One region of the Tumebacillus sp. BK434 genome, then DNA from elsewhere that is predicted to be linked to it. Evidence: riboswitches for the same ligand, from Rfam matches in the RefSeq annotation. Region 1 holds a riboswitch; the other holds the start of a gene.
The links. Region 1 has a riboswitch for S-adenosylmethionine ahead of EV586_RS03040 (trans-sulfuration enzyme family protein). Riboswitches for the same ligand answer to the same signal wherever they lie in the genome.
Positions count from the first base shown of each region.

Region 1 (5,885 bases):
CCTGATAGATCGGGACCGCCGAGGCGCCGGTCGTCTTGTCGATCTCGTTCCCTGTGTGCAACAGCTGTGTGGCAAACGTCAGCTCTTTGTTTCCGCTCATCTTACACCAAGCTCCCTTTCGCTTCGGCCCATTCCCGCTCGCACGCTGCAAACGCCTGGGCCAGATCTTCAATCAAGTCTTCGTAATGTTCGATCCCGACCGACAGTCGCAAGAGCGAGCTCGTCACGCCCAGTTCGTTGCGCACGTCTTCCGGCACATCGAAATGCGTCTGCCGCGCCGGATAGGTGATCAGAGACTCCACCCCGCCCAGCGATTCGGCGAACGCGATCAGGTTGAGATGGCGCAGGAGCGGTTCGACCAGCTCTTCACTCACCACTTCAAAGGAAAGCATCCCGCCGTATCCGTCAGCCTGCCCGATGTGCACGTCGCGACCGGCGTGGTTTTCCAATCCCGGGAAATACACCGTCTTCACCAGCGGATGCCCGGCCAGCCATTTGGCGAGCACCATCGCATTTTCCTGATGGCGATCCATCCGCAAGGCCAGCGTTTTCATCCCTCTCATCAACAGCCAGGCATCCTGCGGGCCCAAGGTCGCCCCGATCGAATTCTGCAAAAAGTAGATCCGTTCCGCCACTTCCTCCTCACGGGCCACAGCGAGTCCGGCCAGCACGTCGTTATGGCCGCCGAGATACTTGGTCGCGCTGTGCACGACGATGTCGGCGCCGAGCACGAGCGGCCGCTGCAGGTACGGCGTCATGAACGTATTGTCGACGATCGTCAGCAGCCCTTGTTCCCGGGCCCATCCGATGACGCCTTTCAAATCGGTGATCCGCATCGTCGGGTTGGTCGGCGTTTCGATAAAGATCGCCTTGGTGTTCGCTTGCACCTCCGCGGTCACCGCCTGCAGGTCGCGCGTATCGACAAACGTCGTCGTGATGCCTTGGCGCGGCAGGATCTGCTCCAACAGACGATAGGTGCCGCCGTACAGGTCATGTGAGACCAGCAGGTGGTCTCCTTGCCCGAACAGCCCGAGGACGACGGCGATTGCCGCCATGCCCGACCCGTACGCGAAGCCGCGCACGCCGCCTTCCAGCTTGGCGATCGCGTCTTCCAGCGTCTGGCGGGTCGGATTTTTCGTGCGAGTGTAGTCAAAGCCGGTGCTTTCCCCCAGCCGCGGGTGACGGTACGTGGTGGACAAATAGATGGGCGTGGAGATCGCGCCCGTTTTTTCTTCTCGGATGTTGCCAATCTGAGCCAAACAGGTATCGGGATGCACTTGTAAATTCCTCCTCAGTTTGAAAAACTGATGCAAAAAAGACCTCTCTCGGAATCGAGAAAGGCCTTTGGAATCTACAAAGAGCGCTTTCTCTCATCTCTCAGGCTGCAACGCGCAACCTGTTGGAATTGGCACCGTGCACATGAATCGTGTCGGTTGCCGTGGCATCATCGGGCCAGTCCCTCCGCCTACTCTTGATAAGAGAACTATATTTGCATGTTGTTGTTTGATTCCTAATTTAACGTCTCATCGGGAACGCTGTCAAGCATAATTTTGACAGACATACGCCCTTTTTCGCTACGGCAAACTACTCCTGATGCAACCTGCAAGCAGGAGAAAGGACTGACACCATGGCCGCAAAACAACCGAAATCGAAGATTCATCTGCTGCCTTTGTTCGCCTTGGCGACCGTACCGCTGATCATGGTGCTTGGCAATTCGATGCTGATTCCGATTCTGCCGCAGATGCAGGAAGAGATCGGCATTTCGAAGTTCCAGGCGTCTCTGGTCATCACGCTGTTCTCCGTTCCGGCAGGCATCATCATTCCGCTGGCAGGCTTTCTGTCCGACCACTTCAACCGCAAAGTCGTCATCGTCCCCTCCCTGCTGCTCTACGGCGCAGGCGGTGTGGTCGCCGGTGTGGCCGCGTGGCTGATGGACAGCCCGTACGGGGTGATCATGACCGGACGCGTGCTGCAAGGCTTGGGTGCGGCCGGTACAGCGCCGATCGCGATGGCGCTGGCCGGCGACATCTGGAGCGGCGCGTCCCGGTCCAAAGCGCTCGGCATCATCGAAGCCTCGAACGGCCTCGGCAAAGTGCTGTCGCCGATCCTCGGCTCGCTGATCGCGCTCCTGTTCTGGTACGCGGCATTTTTCGCTTTCCCGATCATCTGCATCGCTGCCGCTGCACTGGTCTACTTTTTCGTCAAAGAGCCGAAGAAATCCGGGCAGAAGCAGTCGCTCAAGCAATATGTAAGCGCGCTGAAGAAAACGTTTAAAGCGCAGGGCAAATGGCTGCTCACCGCCTATCTGGCCGGGTCGGTCGCCTTGTTTATCCTGTTTGGCGTGCTGTTTTACATTTCTCAGATCTTGGAGGAGAAATACAAAGTCGCCGACCTCATGCGCGGCCTGATCCTTTCGCTGCCGCTGTTGGCGATGTGCTCGACGTCGCTGATCACCGGCGCGAAGATCAAGAAAAATATGAAGCTGATGAAAGTGCTGATCGTGGCCGGTCTCGGGATGATCGGCGCACCGCTCGCCATCGCAGCGTTTTTCGCCAACAATCCGTACGTCTCGCTCGGGCTGCTCGTCGTCTCCGGCGTCGGCACCGGTCTCGTGCTGCCTTGTCTGAACACGCTGATCACTTCCGCCGTGCAAAAAGAAGAGCGCGGAGCGGTCACCTCGCTGTACGGCAGCGTGCGCTTTCTCGGCGTCGCCGCCGGGCCGCCGATTTTTGGCGCCTTGATGAGCACGCCGAAGCTGATGTTTCTGATCATGGCCGGGCTGGCTGCCTTCTGCGGCGTGCTCGCCTACTTTCTGATCCAGCCCGGCAAAGGCGGTGGCGGCACCAATCCTGAACGGTATCAAAAGATCGAACATGAACGCAAACTCCTGACTCGCATGAAAGCACGGGCGTAACCACACGCCAGTTTCTTATTTTTGTGCTATTATTAAAATGTTACAAATTAAAATCAGGAGGTGCTTTCATGAAGAAAGTTGTTGGTATTGTTTTGCTTGTTGCACTTACTTTCGGTTTTGGTGGTTCCGCTAATTCCGTCGATGATGACGGTTGCTACTGGCAAGGCGATTACCGTGTATGCCTCTAGCCGATGTGCAGAGACCGCTTCTGCGGTCTCTTTTTTTTGCCTCCCGCTGCTCTTGCGCGCTTTGCCCTCTTTCTTCTCGCCGCTCATGATAGGCACAGACCCAATGTTAGGACAACGAAAATGCGACATCGGAAAAACCTTGAGATATCAAGGTTTGTACACTTCTCACCTTCCGAAATTCTTTTTCATACGCTACAGGAGCCTACTCCCCGAAGGATAACCACGATTTATAAGGCTCGGGAAAGAGAAAGGAGTCGGAAGGTATGCAACGTTCATCGTCCGAACGGGCTTGGGATGATATCTTGCGTGATCCGCTGCCTGGTCGACTCGCCAAACCGCGAACGACCAACGGGCTCACCATGTTGATCGATACGGGGCTCGGCTTGAAGGAAACCGATGATCTGGTGGAGCTGGCAGGTCCCTACATCGATTTTGTCAAGTTGGGATTTGGCACTTCCAAACTGTATCCGGCGCATGTACTGCGCGAGAAGATCACCTTGCTGCAAGCCAATCAGATCGAGATCTACCCGGGCGGCACCTTCCTGGAAGCGGCCATCTTGCAAAACAGATGGCACCAGTTTCTGGATCGCTGTCTGACGCTCGGCTTCCGCACGGTCGAAGTGTCGGACGGGACGATTCCCTTGTCCTGGCAACAGCGGGAGGAGATCATCCGCTATGCCAGCGCGCAAGGCCTGAAAGTGATCACCGAAGTCGGCAAAAAGGAAGATGGAGTGCACCTTCCCGTGGACACACAGCTGGCGATGATCGACGCCGATCTCGCCGCCGGCGCGTTTAAAGTGATCCTCGAAGGGCGGGAATCGGGCAAAGCGGTCGGCATGTTCGCTGAGGACGGTTCGATCCGCCAAGATGATTTTGACGAGCTGACTGCGAACGTGCAGAACCTCGACCAGCTGATCTGGGAAGCGCCCCTGAAGTCGCAGCAGGAAGAGCTGATTTGCAAATTCGGACCGAATGTCAATTTCGGAAATATCAATCCGCGCGACACGATCGCTCTGGAAGCGCTGCGCTGCGGTCTGCGCAGCGACACCTTGCGCTTCACGCTGTAGGCGGCAGGTCTACCTTGTCCGCCCTGTCCATATACATGTGTAAGAAGTCTGCACACGTGAGGGGCGGTAGGCGTGGTCGGAGAAATCATCCTGGTCGTATTGATTATCATTGGCATCGTCGGCAGGGCCAGCATTTTGGCCACCGCCGCCAGCTTTTTGCTCATTTTGAAACTGCTAAGCCTGCAGCGGTTTTTCCCGACGCTCGAACGAAGAGGGCTCGAACTGGGCCTGCTGTTTCTGATGATCTCTGTGCTGGTGCCGCTGGTCAACGGCAAAGTGGCGACCAAAGACCTGTTGAGCGCGTTTGTATCGGTCGGCGGAGTCTGCGCGATCATCGGCGGGATCCTCGCCACCTATCTGAACGGCCAGGGCCTGTATATGCTGAAGATGGATCCGGAGTTGATGATGGGGCTCGTGATCGGAACGGTGCTTGGCATCGTGTTCCTGAAAGGCATTCCGGTCGGCCCGCTGATGGCGGCGGCGATCGCTGCGATCCTGATGAAGCTGTATCAGTATATTTTTCGCTAAAAAGACTCCCGGCCGCGGTGGCCGGGAGTCTTTTGATGTATGTGTCTAGCGCAGCGGGAAATGCCGGGTGATCGTTTGCACGGCGTTGCCGTCCATGACCCGCTTGCCATATTCATCGAGCATCGCCTTGGTCGTCGGCGAGAGCTCTCCATATTCGTGCAAAATGGACCAGAACGTGTCGTACAGCTCTTCCCCGACCTCATCTTCATCGAAGAAAAGATGATAGCGTTCCTTGTAGTGGTACAACGTGCCGCCAACCGCTTCATACGCATGCAGCGAATGGGCAGCGCGGATCACGTCCTCCAGGTCGTGGAACACAAACGTAAAAGCGCCAAACGGATCGGGAGCGATCATCGTCATCTCCGCATCATCGTCTTCCTCCTCCAGGAGTTCCTGCTCGTGAGCAGGCAATGAAGGCAGTTGCGTGACGACGACTACGACGCCTTCGGTCGGCATCGTAAACGCTTCGACGGCGATCGGACCTGCGACTTCAAAACCGGTTTCCAGATACGCTTTCTCCATCATATCCCAGAACAGTTCTTGTACCTTGCGGCCATTTTGCCAGAGCTCATCCCGGTCGATGCCACGCTGGTCGAGGTCGTCGTAAGTGAGCATGATTCGCACTTTGTTGTCTCCGAGCCTCTCTACGCGCATTCTCATCACTCCTTCGCAGAGAGAATGGGTGCTGCTTGGTGCTGATACTTCGTTACCTATCATTATGCAACGACAAGATCACCTGTTCTGTAAGCGAGGTTACTTTGCCAGTTCGTAAATCGCCTTGGCGAAGATCTTCGTGCATTTGAGCAGGTGGTCAACCTCCCAGAACTCATCCTTTTGGTGCGCCACTTCCGGCTGACCCGGGAACTGCGCGCCAAATGCGACCGCGTTCGGAATCGCCCGCGCATACGTGCCGCCGCCGGTGGTGAGCGGAGCTGCTTGCTCCCCCGTCTCCTCTGCATACACTTTGAGCAGCGTCTGCACGATCTCCGATTCGAGGGGCACGTAGTGCGGCTTCATGTTGGCAATGCCAGGGTCTGTTACGCGAAACCCTTCAGGCCCCGTTTTTTGTTCTAACAAAATTAACATGTCAGCGTCCGTTTTGTCCACAGGGAAACGCAGGTTAAAGGTAAAAGTGATTTCCTCCCCGTTGACAAGGGCAAGCCCGAGGTTGCAAGTCAAAGGACCGGT
Region 1 is NZ_SLXS01000001.1:929,076-934,960, forward strand. Features, by position in the region: gene EV586_RS03035 (trans-sulfuration enzyme family protein) at 1-100, opposite strand, end outside; gene EV586_RS03040 (trans-sulfuration enzyme family protein) at 102-1,277, opposite strand; SAM riboswitch class I at 1,368-1,481, opposite strand; gene EV586_RS03045 (MFS transporter) at 1,628-2,914, shown strand; gene comA (phosphosulfolactate synthase) at 3,366-4,169, shown strand; gene EV586_RS03055 (DUF441 domain-containing protein) at 4,242-4,697, shown strand; gene EV586_RS03060 (adaptor protein MecA) at 4,743-5,351, opposite strand; gene pepV (dipeptidase PepV) at 5,451-5,885, opposite strand, start outside.

Region 2 (5,885 bases), on a different contig from region 1:
GATGTGTCAGACGTCGCCCATGCCTCCCCTTTGGTCAAGATGATCTGGGTGTTGACTGCCGACGAGCAGGTGATCGAGTCCAATCCGATCATCCCCTTCACGGGCTGCATGAACGAGGCTACGCTTTCAGGTAACACTTCTTTTGCCGCGCTGGCAACGCCAGTCAAGGTGGCTGCCATCAGCGCAGTGCCGAGGAAAATTCCTACAGTCTTTTTCATCATTCACATAAACCTCCTTAGAAGTTGATCTTTCAGATGTGTATAAAGTATCAGCATATTATCGTAATATCAATTACATTATTAAAAATGTAAAATTCAGAAAAATACCAGATGTGTTCTTGTGCAGACCGGGCAAGGGAAGAATTTGGAAAAATATTTTTAGATCCTAAACGAAAAAACAAGCAGCAACTTCATTTTAGTAATTACTTCAACTTTTTAACGAAACGACAAGGGGCCATTTTTGCTATCTTTACCAAGTGAGTTTTGCCAACGCGGTGCCATACTAAAAACGACTCTTTGTCAAAAGGGAGGAGATCTAATGGACGTTGTAATGAAGCCTGAACTGCGCACCAATGGCGGGGAGACGACGAGCATCTACTACAACGGGGAATGGGCTGGCGACCTGTACCTCGTCTACCGTGAAGGCGACAGTTTGACCGGCACGATGCAGATCGACACCCGTCGCGTTGAGGAAAACGAACTTGAGCATGTTACAGACGAAGTGCGCATCTATGTGCAGCATCTCAGTTCGGCGCTCAATGTCCAAGAAAGCTCCGTGGTCATGATGTATGGCGACATCTCTTCGGTCGTGGAGATGGAACCGATGGACGTGATCTTGGAAGACGACGCGGAGATTATGCTGACCGAAGACGATGAGCTGTATGACGACGATGCCTTCGAGATGGCGGATGACGAAGACTGCGAAGACGAGGAACTGTTCGCAGCTGACGACGTCTACTACGAGGAAGATCCGGGCTACTACGCCGCGGCAGAGGTCGAGGACGAGCCGTTCCATCTCTCTGTCGTCTTCCAGGACGGTGAGCATACCAAGTATCAGCTGCACGACGATGAGCACCGCACGCTGGGCCTCGTCTCCGTCGATGAGATCGGCAACAACGTTTCCGGCCGCGTCGAATTCTGGAGCGACATGGATATGGACGAGACGACAGACATCGCCCGCATCTTAGCTCGCGAGTTCTCGGAGACAGATGCGGAGAGCATTTCGTTTACGATGAACTATCAGGATCAGCACCTCGGTGATTTCCAACTCGAACGCCGCGATTTGATGTAAGAGTCAGCTATCGGCCTCTGCTCGTTGAGCAGAGGTTTTTTTCAAACCCTTTGCAAGGTCAATAGAAAGACCTCGTCCGAAGACGAGGCCTGATATTGCTTAGCGGTTGGTAACCCCGGATGTGGTGCCGCCGGTGTTGCCCATGGTGCGGCCAGTGGTCGTGCCAGTGGTCGTGCCGGTGTTCGTGTTCGTGCCTGCGCCGAAGCCGGCGGTGCCAGTCGTCGGGAACAGGCGGCGGAACATGTCACCCAGATCGCCGAGTCCGCGCAGCGGATGTCCGGATGCTGCATCGCGGACAAAGGCGTCCATACGGTTGTACAGAGCCGGGTTTGCCGAAACGTAAACCGTGGTGATCGACGGATTGCCTTGTTTGACTGCCGAGATGACACGATCTTTGATGTCGTTGGAGACATCGGTGTTGTTCGCGTAGGTGCCAGTACGATTCATGCCGGCATTATTGTTGGTGCCAATGTTGGTGCCAGTGTTATTGGTGTAGGTGCCAACGCGGTTGTTGCCGGACGTGCCGAACAAGCCGGCGCCGGTGCGTCCTGCACCGCGCGTGCCGTCCGTACCGGTCACGCCGCCATTGCCATAATTGCCATTGCTGTAGGTGCCCATGCCGGTGCCATAGGTGCCAGTCCCATAGGTGCCAACACCGTAGGTGTTTCCGGTGCCGTAGGTGCCAGTCCCATAAGTGCTAGGACCGTAACCGCGGCCGGTGCCGTAGGTGCCCATGCCAGTCCCGATCCCGGTGCCAAACAGGCTGCTGCCGGTCCCGGTGCCGTACGTACCGGTGCCAGTGGTGCCGTAGGTGCCAGTTTGCGGCGTCAGCGGGGTTTGCGGCGTCAGACCGGTCGTACCGAAATCGCGGTCGCTCATCGTGCCGCCGTATTGTGATACGTTGTTGGCACGATTGGTGATCGCATTGCGGTTCGCTTGATGGCCGGCAGTCGGAGGCACATCGCTACGGATGCCGGCGCGGTTGCCGCCGCCAAGGTTGGTGCCTTGGTTGATGCCGACATACGCGACATTGCCGTTCGTCAGCACTTTCGCGTCACGAATGCCCGGGATCGCTTCGACGCGGGCTTCCAGCGAGCGGTCGACCCGCAGGTTGCGATACGCGGTGTCACGACCGGCTTGATCACGGACACCCATGCGGTCCCGCACATCGTTGGTCAGCACGTTCGGACGGCGGTCCGGACCCAGATTGTCACGAACGCCCAGCCGGTCTTGGTCAACACGCGAGTTGCGTACGCCGACACCGCTGTTGTCCATGATACGGCCTGCGCGGTCCGTATTGTAGGTGCCGGTGCGGTTGTTCGCATTGTTGTCAGGTGCCGCATTCGGCGTACAACCAGCGAGCAGGGATGACGACAGCAAAAGTGCGCCTGCGAGTGCAGAAAACTTTTTCAAGATGTCAGCCTCCTCAGCAAGTCAATTTAGCGGTGTTTTACCCGCGAGACTATTGTCACCGATCTGCCAGACCCCTACACTGCGCAAAGATTGGAGAGCTCGTAAAAAAAATGGGTATTGACGCAAAAACGAACAAAATGGTATACTCCATTTCGTAGTCCATCACATCACCAACAATTCCGATCTGATAACTGAATACTTTTCGTGCTTTCATCAAGAGAGGTGGAGGGTCTGGCCCTGTGAAACCCGGCAACCGTCAGTTCGTGTGGCAATGAACTGAAATGGTGCCAATTCCTGCGAAGCGTTCATACGTTTCGGCAGATGAAAGACGCAAGAGTTGATCGCCTTGTGTCCTTCGTTTGCGGAAGGGCATTTTTTATTGCTCAAAAACAGACAAGTGACAAATCATAGAACGAGAAGGAGGGGAGACGCCCATGATCAAACTGCAGAACCTTCGCAAAGACTACTATGTGAAAAAAAGCGCGGTCACCGCACTCAAGCGAATCGACTTGACGATCGCGAAAGGGGAGATCTTCGGCATCATCGGCCACAGCGGTGCAGGCAAATCCACGCTGATTCGCTGCATCAACCTGCTGGAGCGGCCGACCGAAGGCACCGTGGAGATCGACGGCGTCGATTTGACCCGCCTGAACGCACGGGAACTGCAACACGCACGCCAGAGCATCGGCATGATCTTTCAGCATTTTAACCTGCTGTCATCAGCTACAATCTATGAAAATATCGCCTTCCCGCTCCGGCTCGCCAAAAAGCGGCCGGCAGAAATCGACCGCAAAGTAAAAGAACTGCTCGAACTGGTCGGCCTCGGTGAACACGCGAAAAAGTATCCCGCGCAACTCTCCGGCGGCCAAAAACAGCGCGTCGGCATCGCCCGCGCCTTGGCGAACGACCCGAAAGTACTGCTCTGCGACGAAGCGACATCTGCGCTCGACCCGATGACGACCCACTCGATCCTGCGCCTGCTGGCCGACATCAACAAAAAGATCGGCATCACGATCGTTCTGATCACCCACGAGATGGGAGTGATCCAAGAGATCTGCGACCGCGTCGCCGTGATCGATGGCGGTGAAATCGTCGAAGAAGGTCCGGTCGTCGAAGTGTTCCTGCGCCCGCAGCGCCAGATCACCAAAGAGTTCGTCGAGCAAGTCAGCGACTTCGAACTACCGCCAGAACTGCTCAGCCAGCACGTCAGCGGCGCTGTGCCGCGAGGACAGCACCGTATCGTCCAAGTCTCGTTCCTCGGCGATGTGACGTTCCAGCCGATCATGTTTGAAGTGCTGCAGCAGGAATCGGTGCAGTTCAACATCCTGCACGGCACGATCTCGCGGATGAAAGACACCCCGTACGGACGCCTGGTGCTCGAGCTGACCGGCGAACCGGCAGACCTCGACCGGGCTGTCAGCACCATGAAAAACCGCGGGCTTGATGTGGAGGTGATGCAGTGATGGAAAACCTGCTGCTCGAACTGTTTCCAAACGTGTTGTGGCCAGAGATCTGGAAGACGTTTCTCGAAACGCTGTATATGGTGGGCATCGCCACGTTGTTCACCGCCGTGATCGGGCTGCCACTCGGCGTGCTGGTCTTCCTGACCGCACCGGGCCAACTGATGCAAAACCGCCTAGCGTATCAGATCCTGTCCCTCGTGATCAACGTGTTTCGTTCGATCCCGTTCATCATCTTGCTGATCCTGATCATTCCGTTTACGAAGTTCATCGTCGGCACTTCGCTTGGCGTCACCGCCGCGATTCCGCCGCTGGTGATTGGCACCGCGCCGTTCTTCGCCCGACTGGTCGAAACCTCGCTGCGCGAAGTCGACCGCGGCGTGATCGAGATGGCGCAGTCGATGGGCGCTTCGACCTGGCAGATCATCACCCGCGTCCTGCTGCCGGAAGCGCGTCCCGGCATTCTCGCCGGTCTGACGATCACGCTGGTTGCACTCGTCGGCTACTCGGCGATGTCGGGCGCGATCGGAGGCGGCGGACTCGGTGACCTGGCGCTCCGCTACGGCTACCAGCGCTTCCAGATGGATGTGACGGTCGTCGCGACGGTGATCATGATCCTGCTCGTGCAAGTGTTTCAGGTGCTCGGCGACAAACTCGTCTCGCACTTTAGCAGAAAATAAAGAATCCAACAAACTCTTACAAAAAAGGATGACGCTATTATGAAAAAACTGCTCCTTGGCGCAATGACCCTGCTGCTCTCCGCATCCCTCGTGGCATGCGGCACCGATTCCGCAAAAAAAGAGAACGCAACTGGCGACGCAGGCAACGGCGTCGTGACGCTGAAAGTCGGCGCAACGCCGGTACCGCACGAAGAGATCCTCAAACACGTCGCACCGCAGTTGGAAAAGGAGGGCGTACATCTGGAGATCGTTTCCTTTAACGACTACATCCAGCCGAATGTTCAGCTCGGCGACAAGCAGCTCGACGCGAACTTCTTCCAGCACATTCCGTACCTCGAAGACTTCTCCAAAGAGCGCAACCTCGACCTGACTCACATTGCGGGCGTACACATCGAGCCGATGGGCGCCTACTCGAAAAAATACAAAAAAGCGTCCGACCTGCCGGATGGTGCCACGATCGCCGTGCCGAACGACGTGACCCAAGTGGGCCGTTCCCTGGCGCTGCTTGAGAAAAACGGTCTGATCAAGCTCAAAGCTGGCGTTGGCATCTCCGGCACCCTCAAAGACATCGTCGAAAACAACAAGAAATTCAAGTTCAACGAGCTGGAAGCTGCCATGCTCCCGCGCGTGCTCCCGGAAGTCGATCTCGCAGTGATCAACACCAACTTCGCGCTGCAAGTTGACCTCGTCCCGACCAAAGACGCACTGTTTATTGAAGACAAAGACTCTCCGTACGTCAACGTTCTTGCCGTTCGCACCGAAGACAAAGACAATGCAGCGTTGCAAAAGCTGGCGAAAGCGCTGAACTCCGAAGATGTGAAGAAGTTCATCAACGACAAATACAAAGGCGCGATCGTTCCGGCATTCTAAGCGGACTACAAAACGCCTCCGGTTGGACGAAGACTCGGTCTCTAGACCGAGTCTTTTTGTTTTCCCTGCATGGTACGATGAAGTCAACAAAGCACAGATGATGAGGAGGATGTTCCCCATGCTTAACTTCTTGCTCGGTTCGCGAGCGAAATTCGAAGGTACCAAAGAAGTC
Region 2 is NZ_SLXS01000004.1:1,896-7,780, forward strand. Features, by position in the region: gene EV586_RS11730 (hypothetical protein) at 1-221, opposite strand, end outside; gene EV586_RS11735 (hypothetical protein) at 538-1,290, shown strand; gene EV586_RS11740 (YhcN/YlaJ family sporulation lipoprotein) at 1,390-2,703, opposite strand; SAM riboswitch class I at 2,911-3,031, shown strand; gene EV586_RS11745 (methionine ABC transporter ATP-binding protein) at 3,138-4,166, shown strand; gene EV586_RS11750 (methionine ABC transporter permease) at 4,166-4,843, shown strand; gene EV586_RS11755 (MetQ/NlpA family ABC transporter substrate-binding protein) at 4,883-5,713, shown strand; gene EV586_RS11760 (DUF4097 family beta strand repeat-containing protein) at 5,832-5,885, shown strand, end outside.
Region 2: another riboswitch for S-adenosylmethionine. It lies ahead of EV586_RS11745 (methionine ABC transporter ATP-binding protein); the one in region 1 lies ahead of EV586_RS03040 (trans-sulfuration enzyme family protein).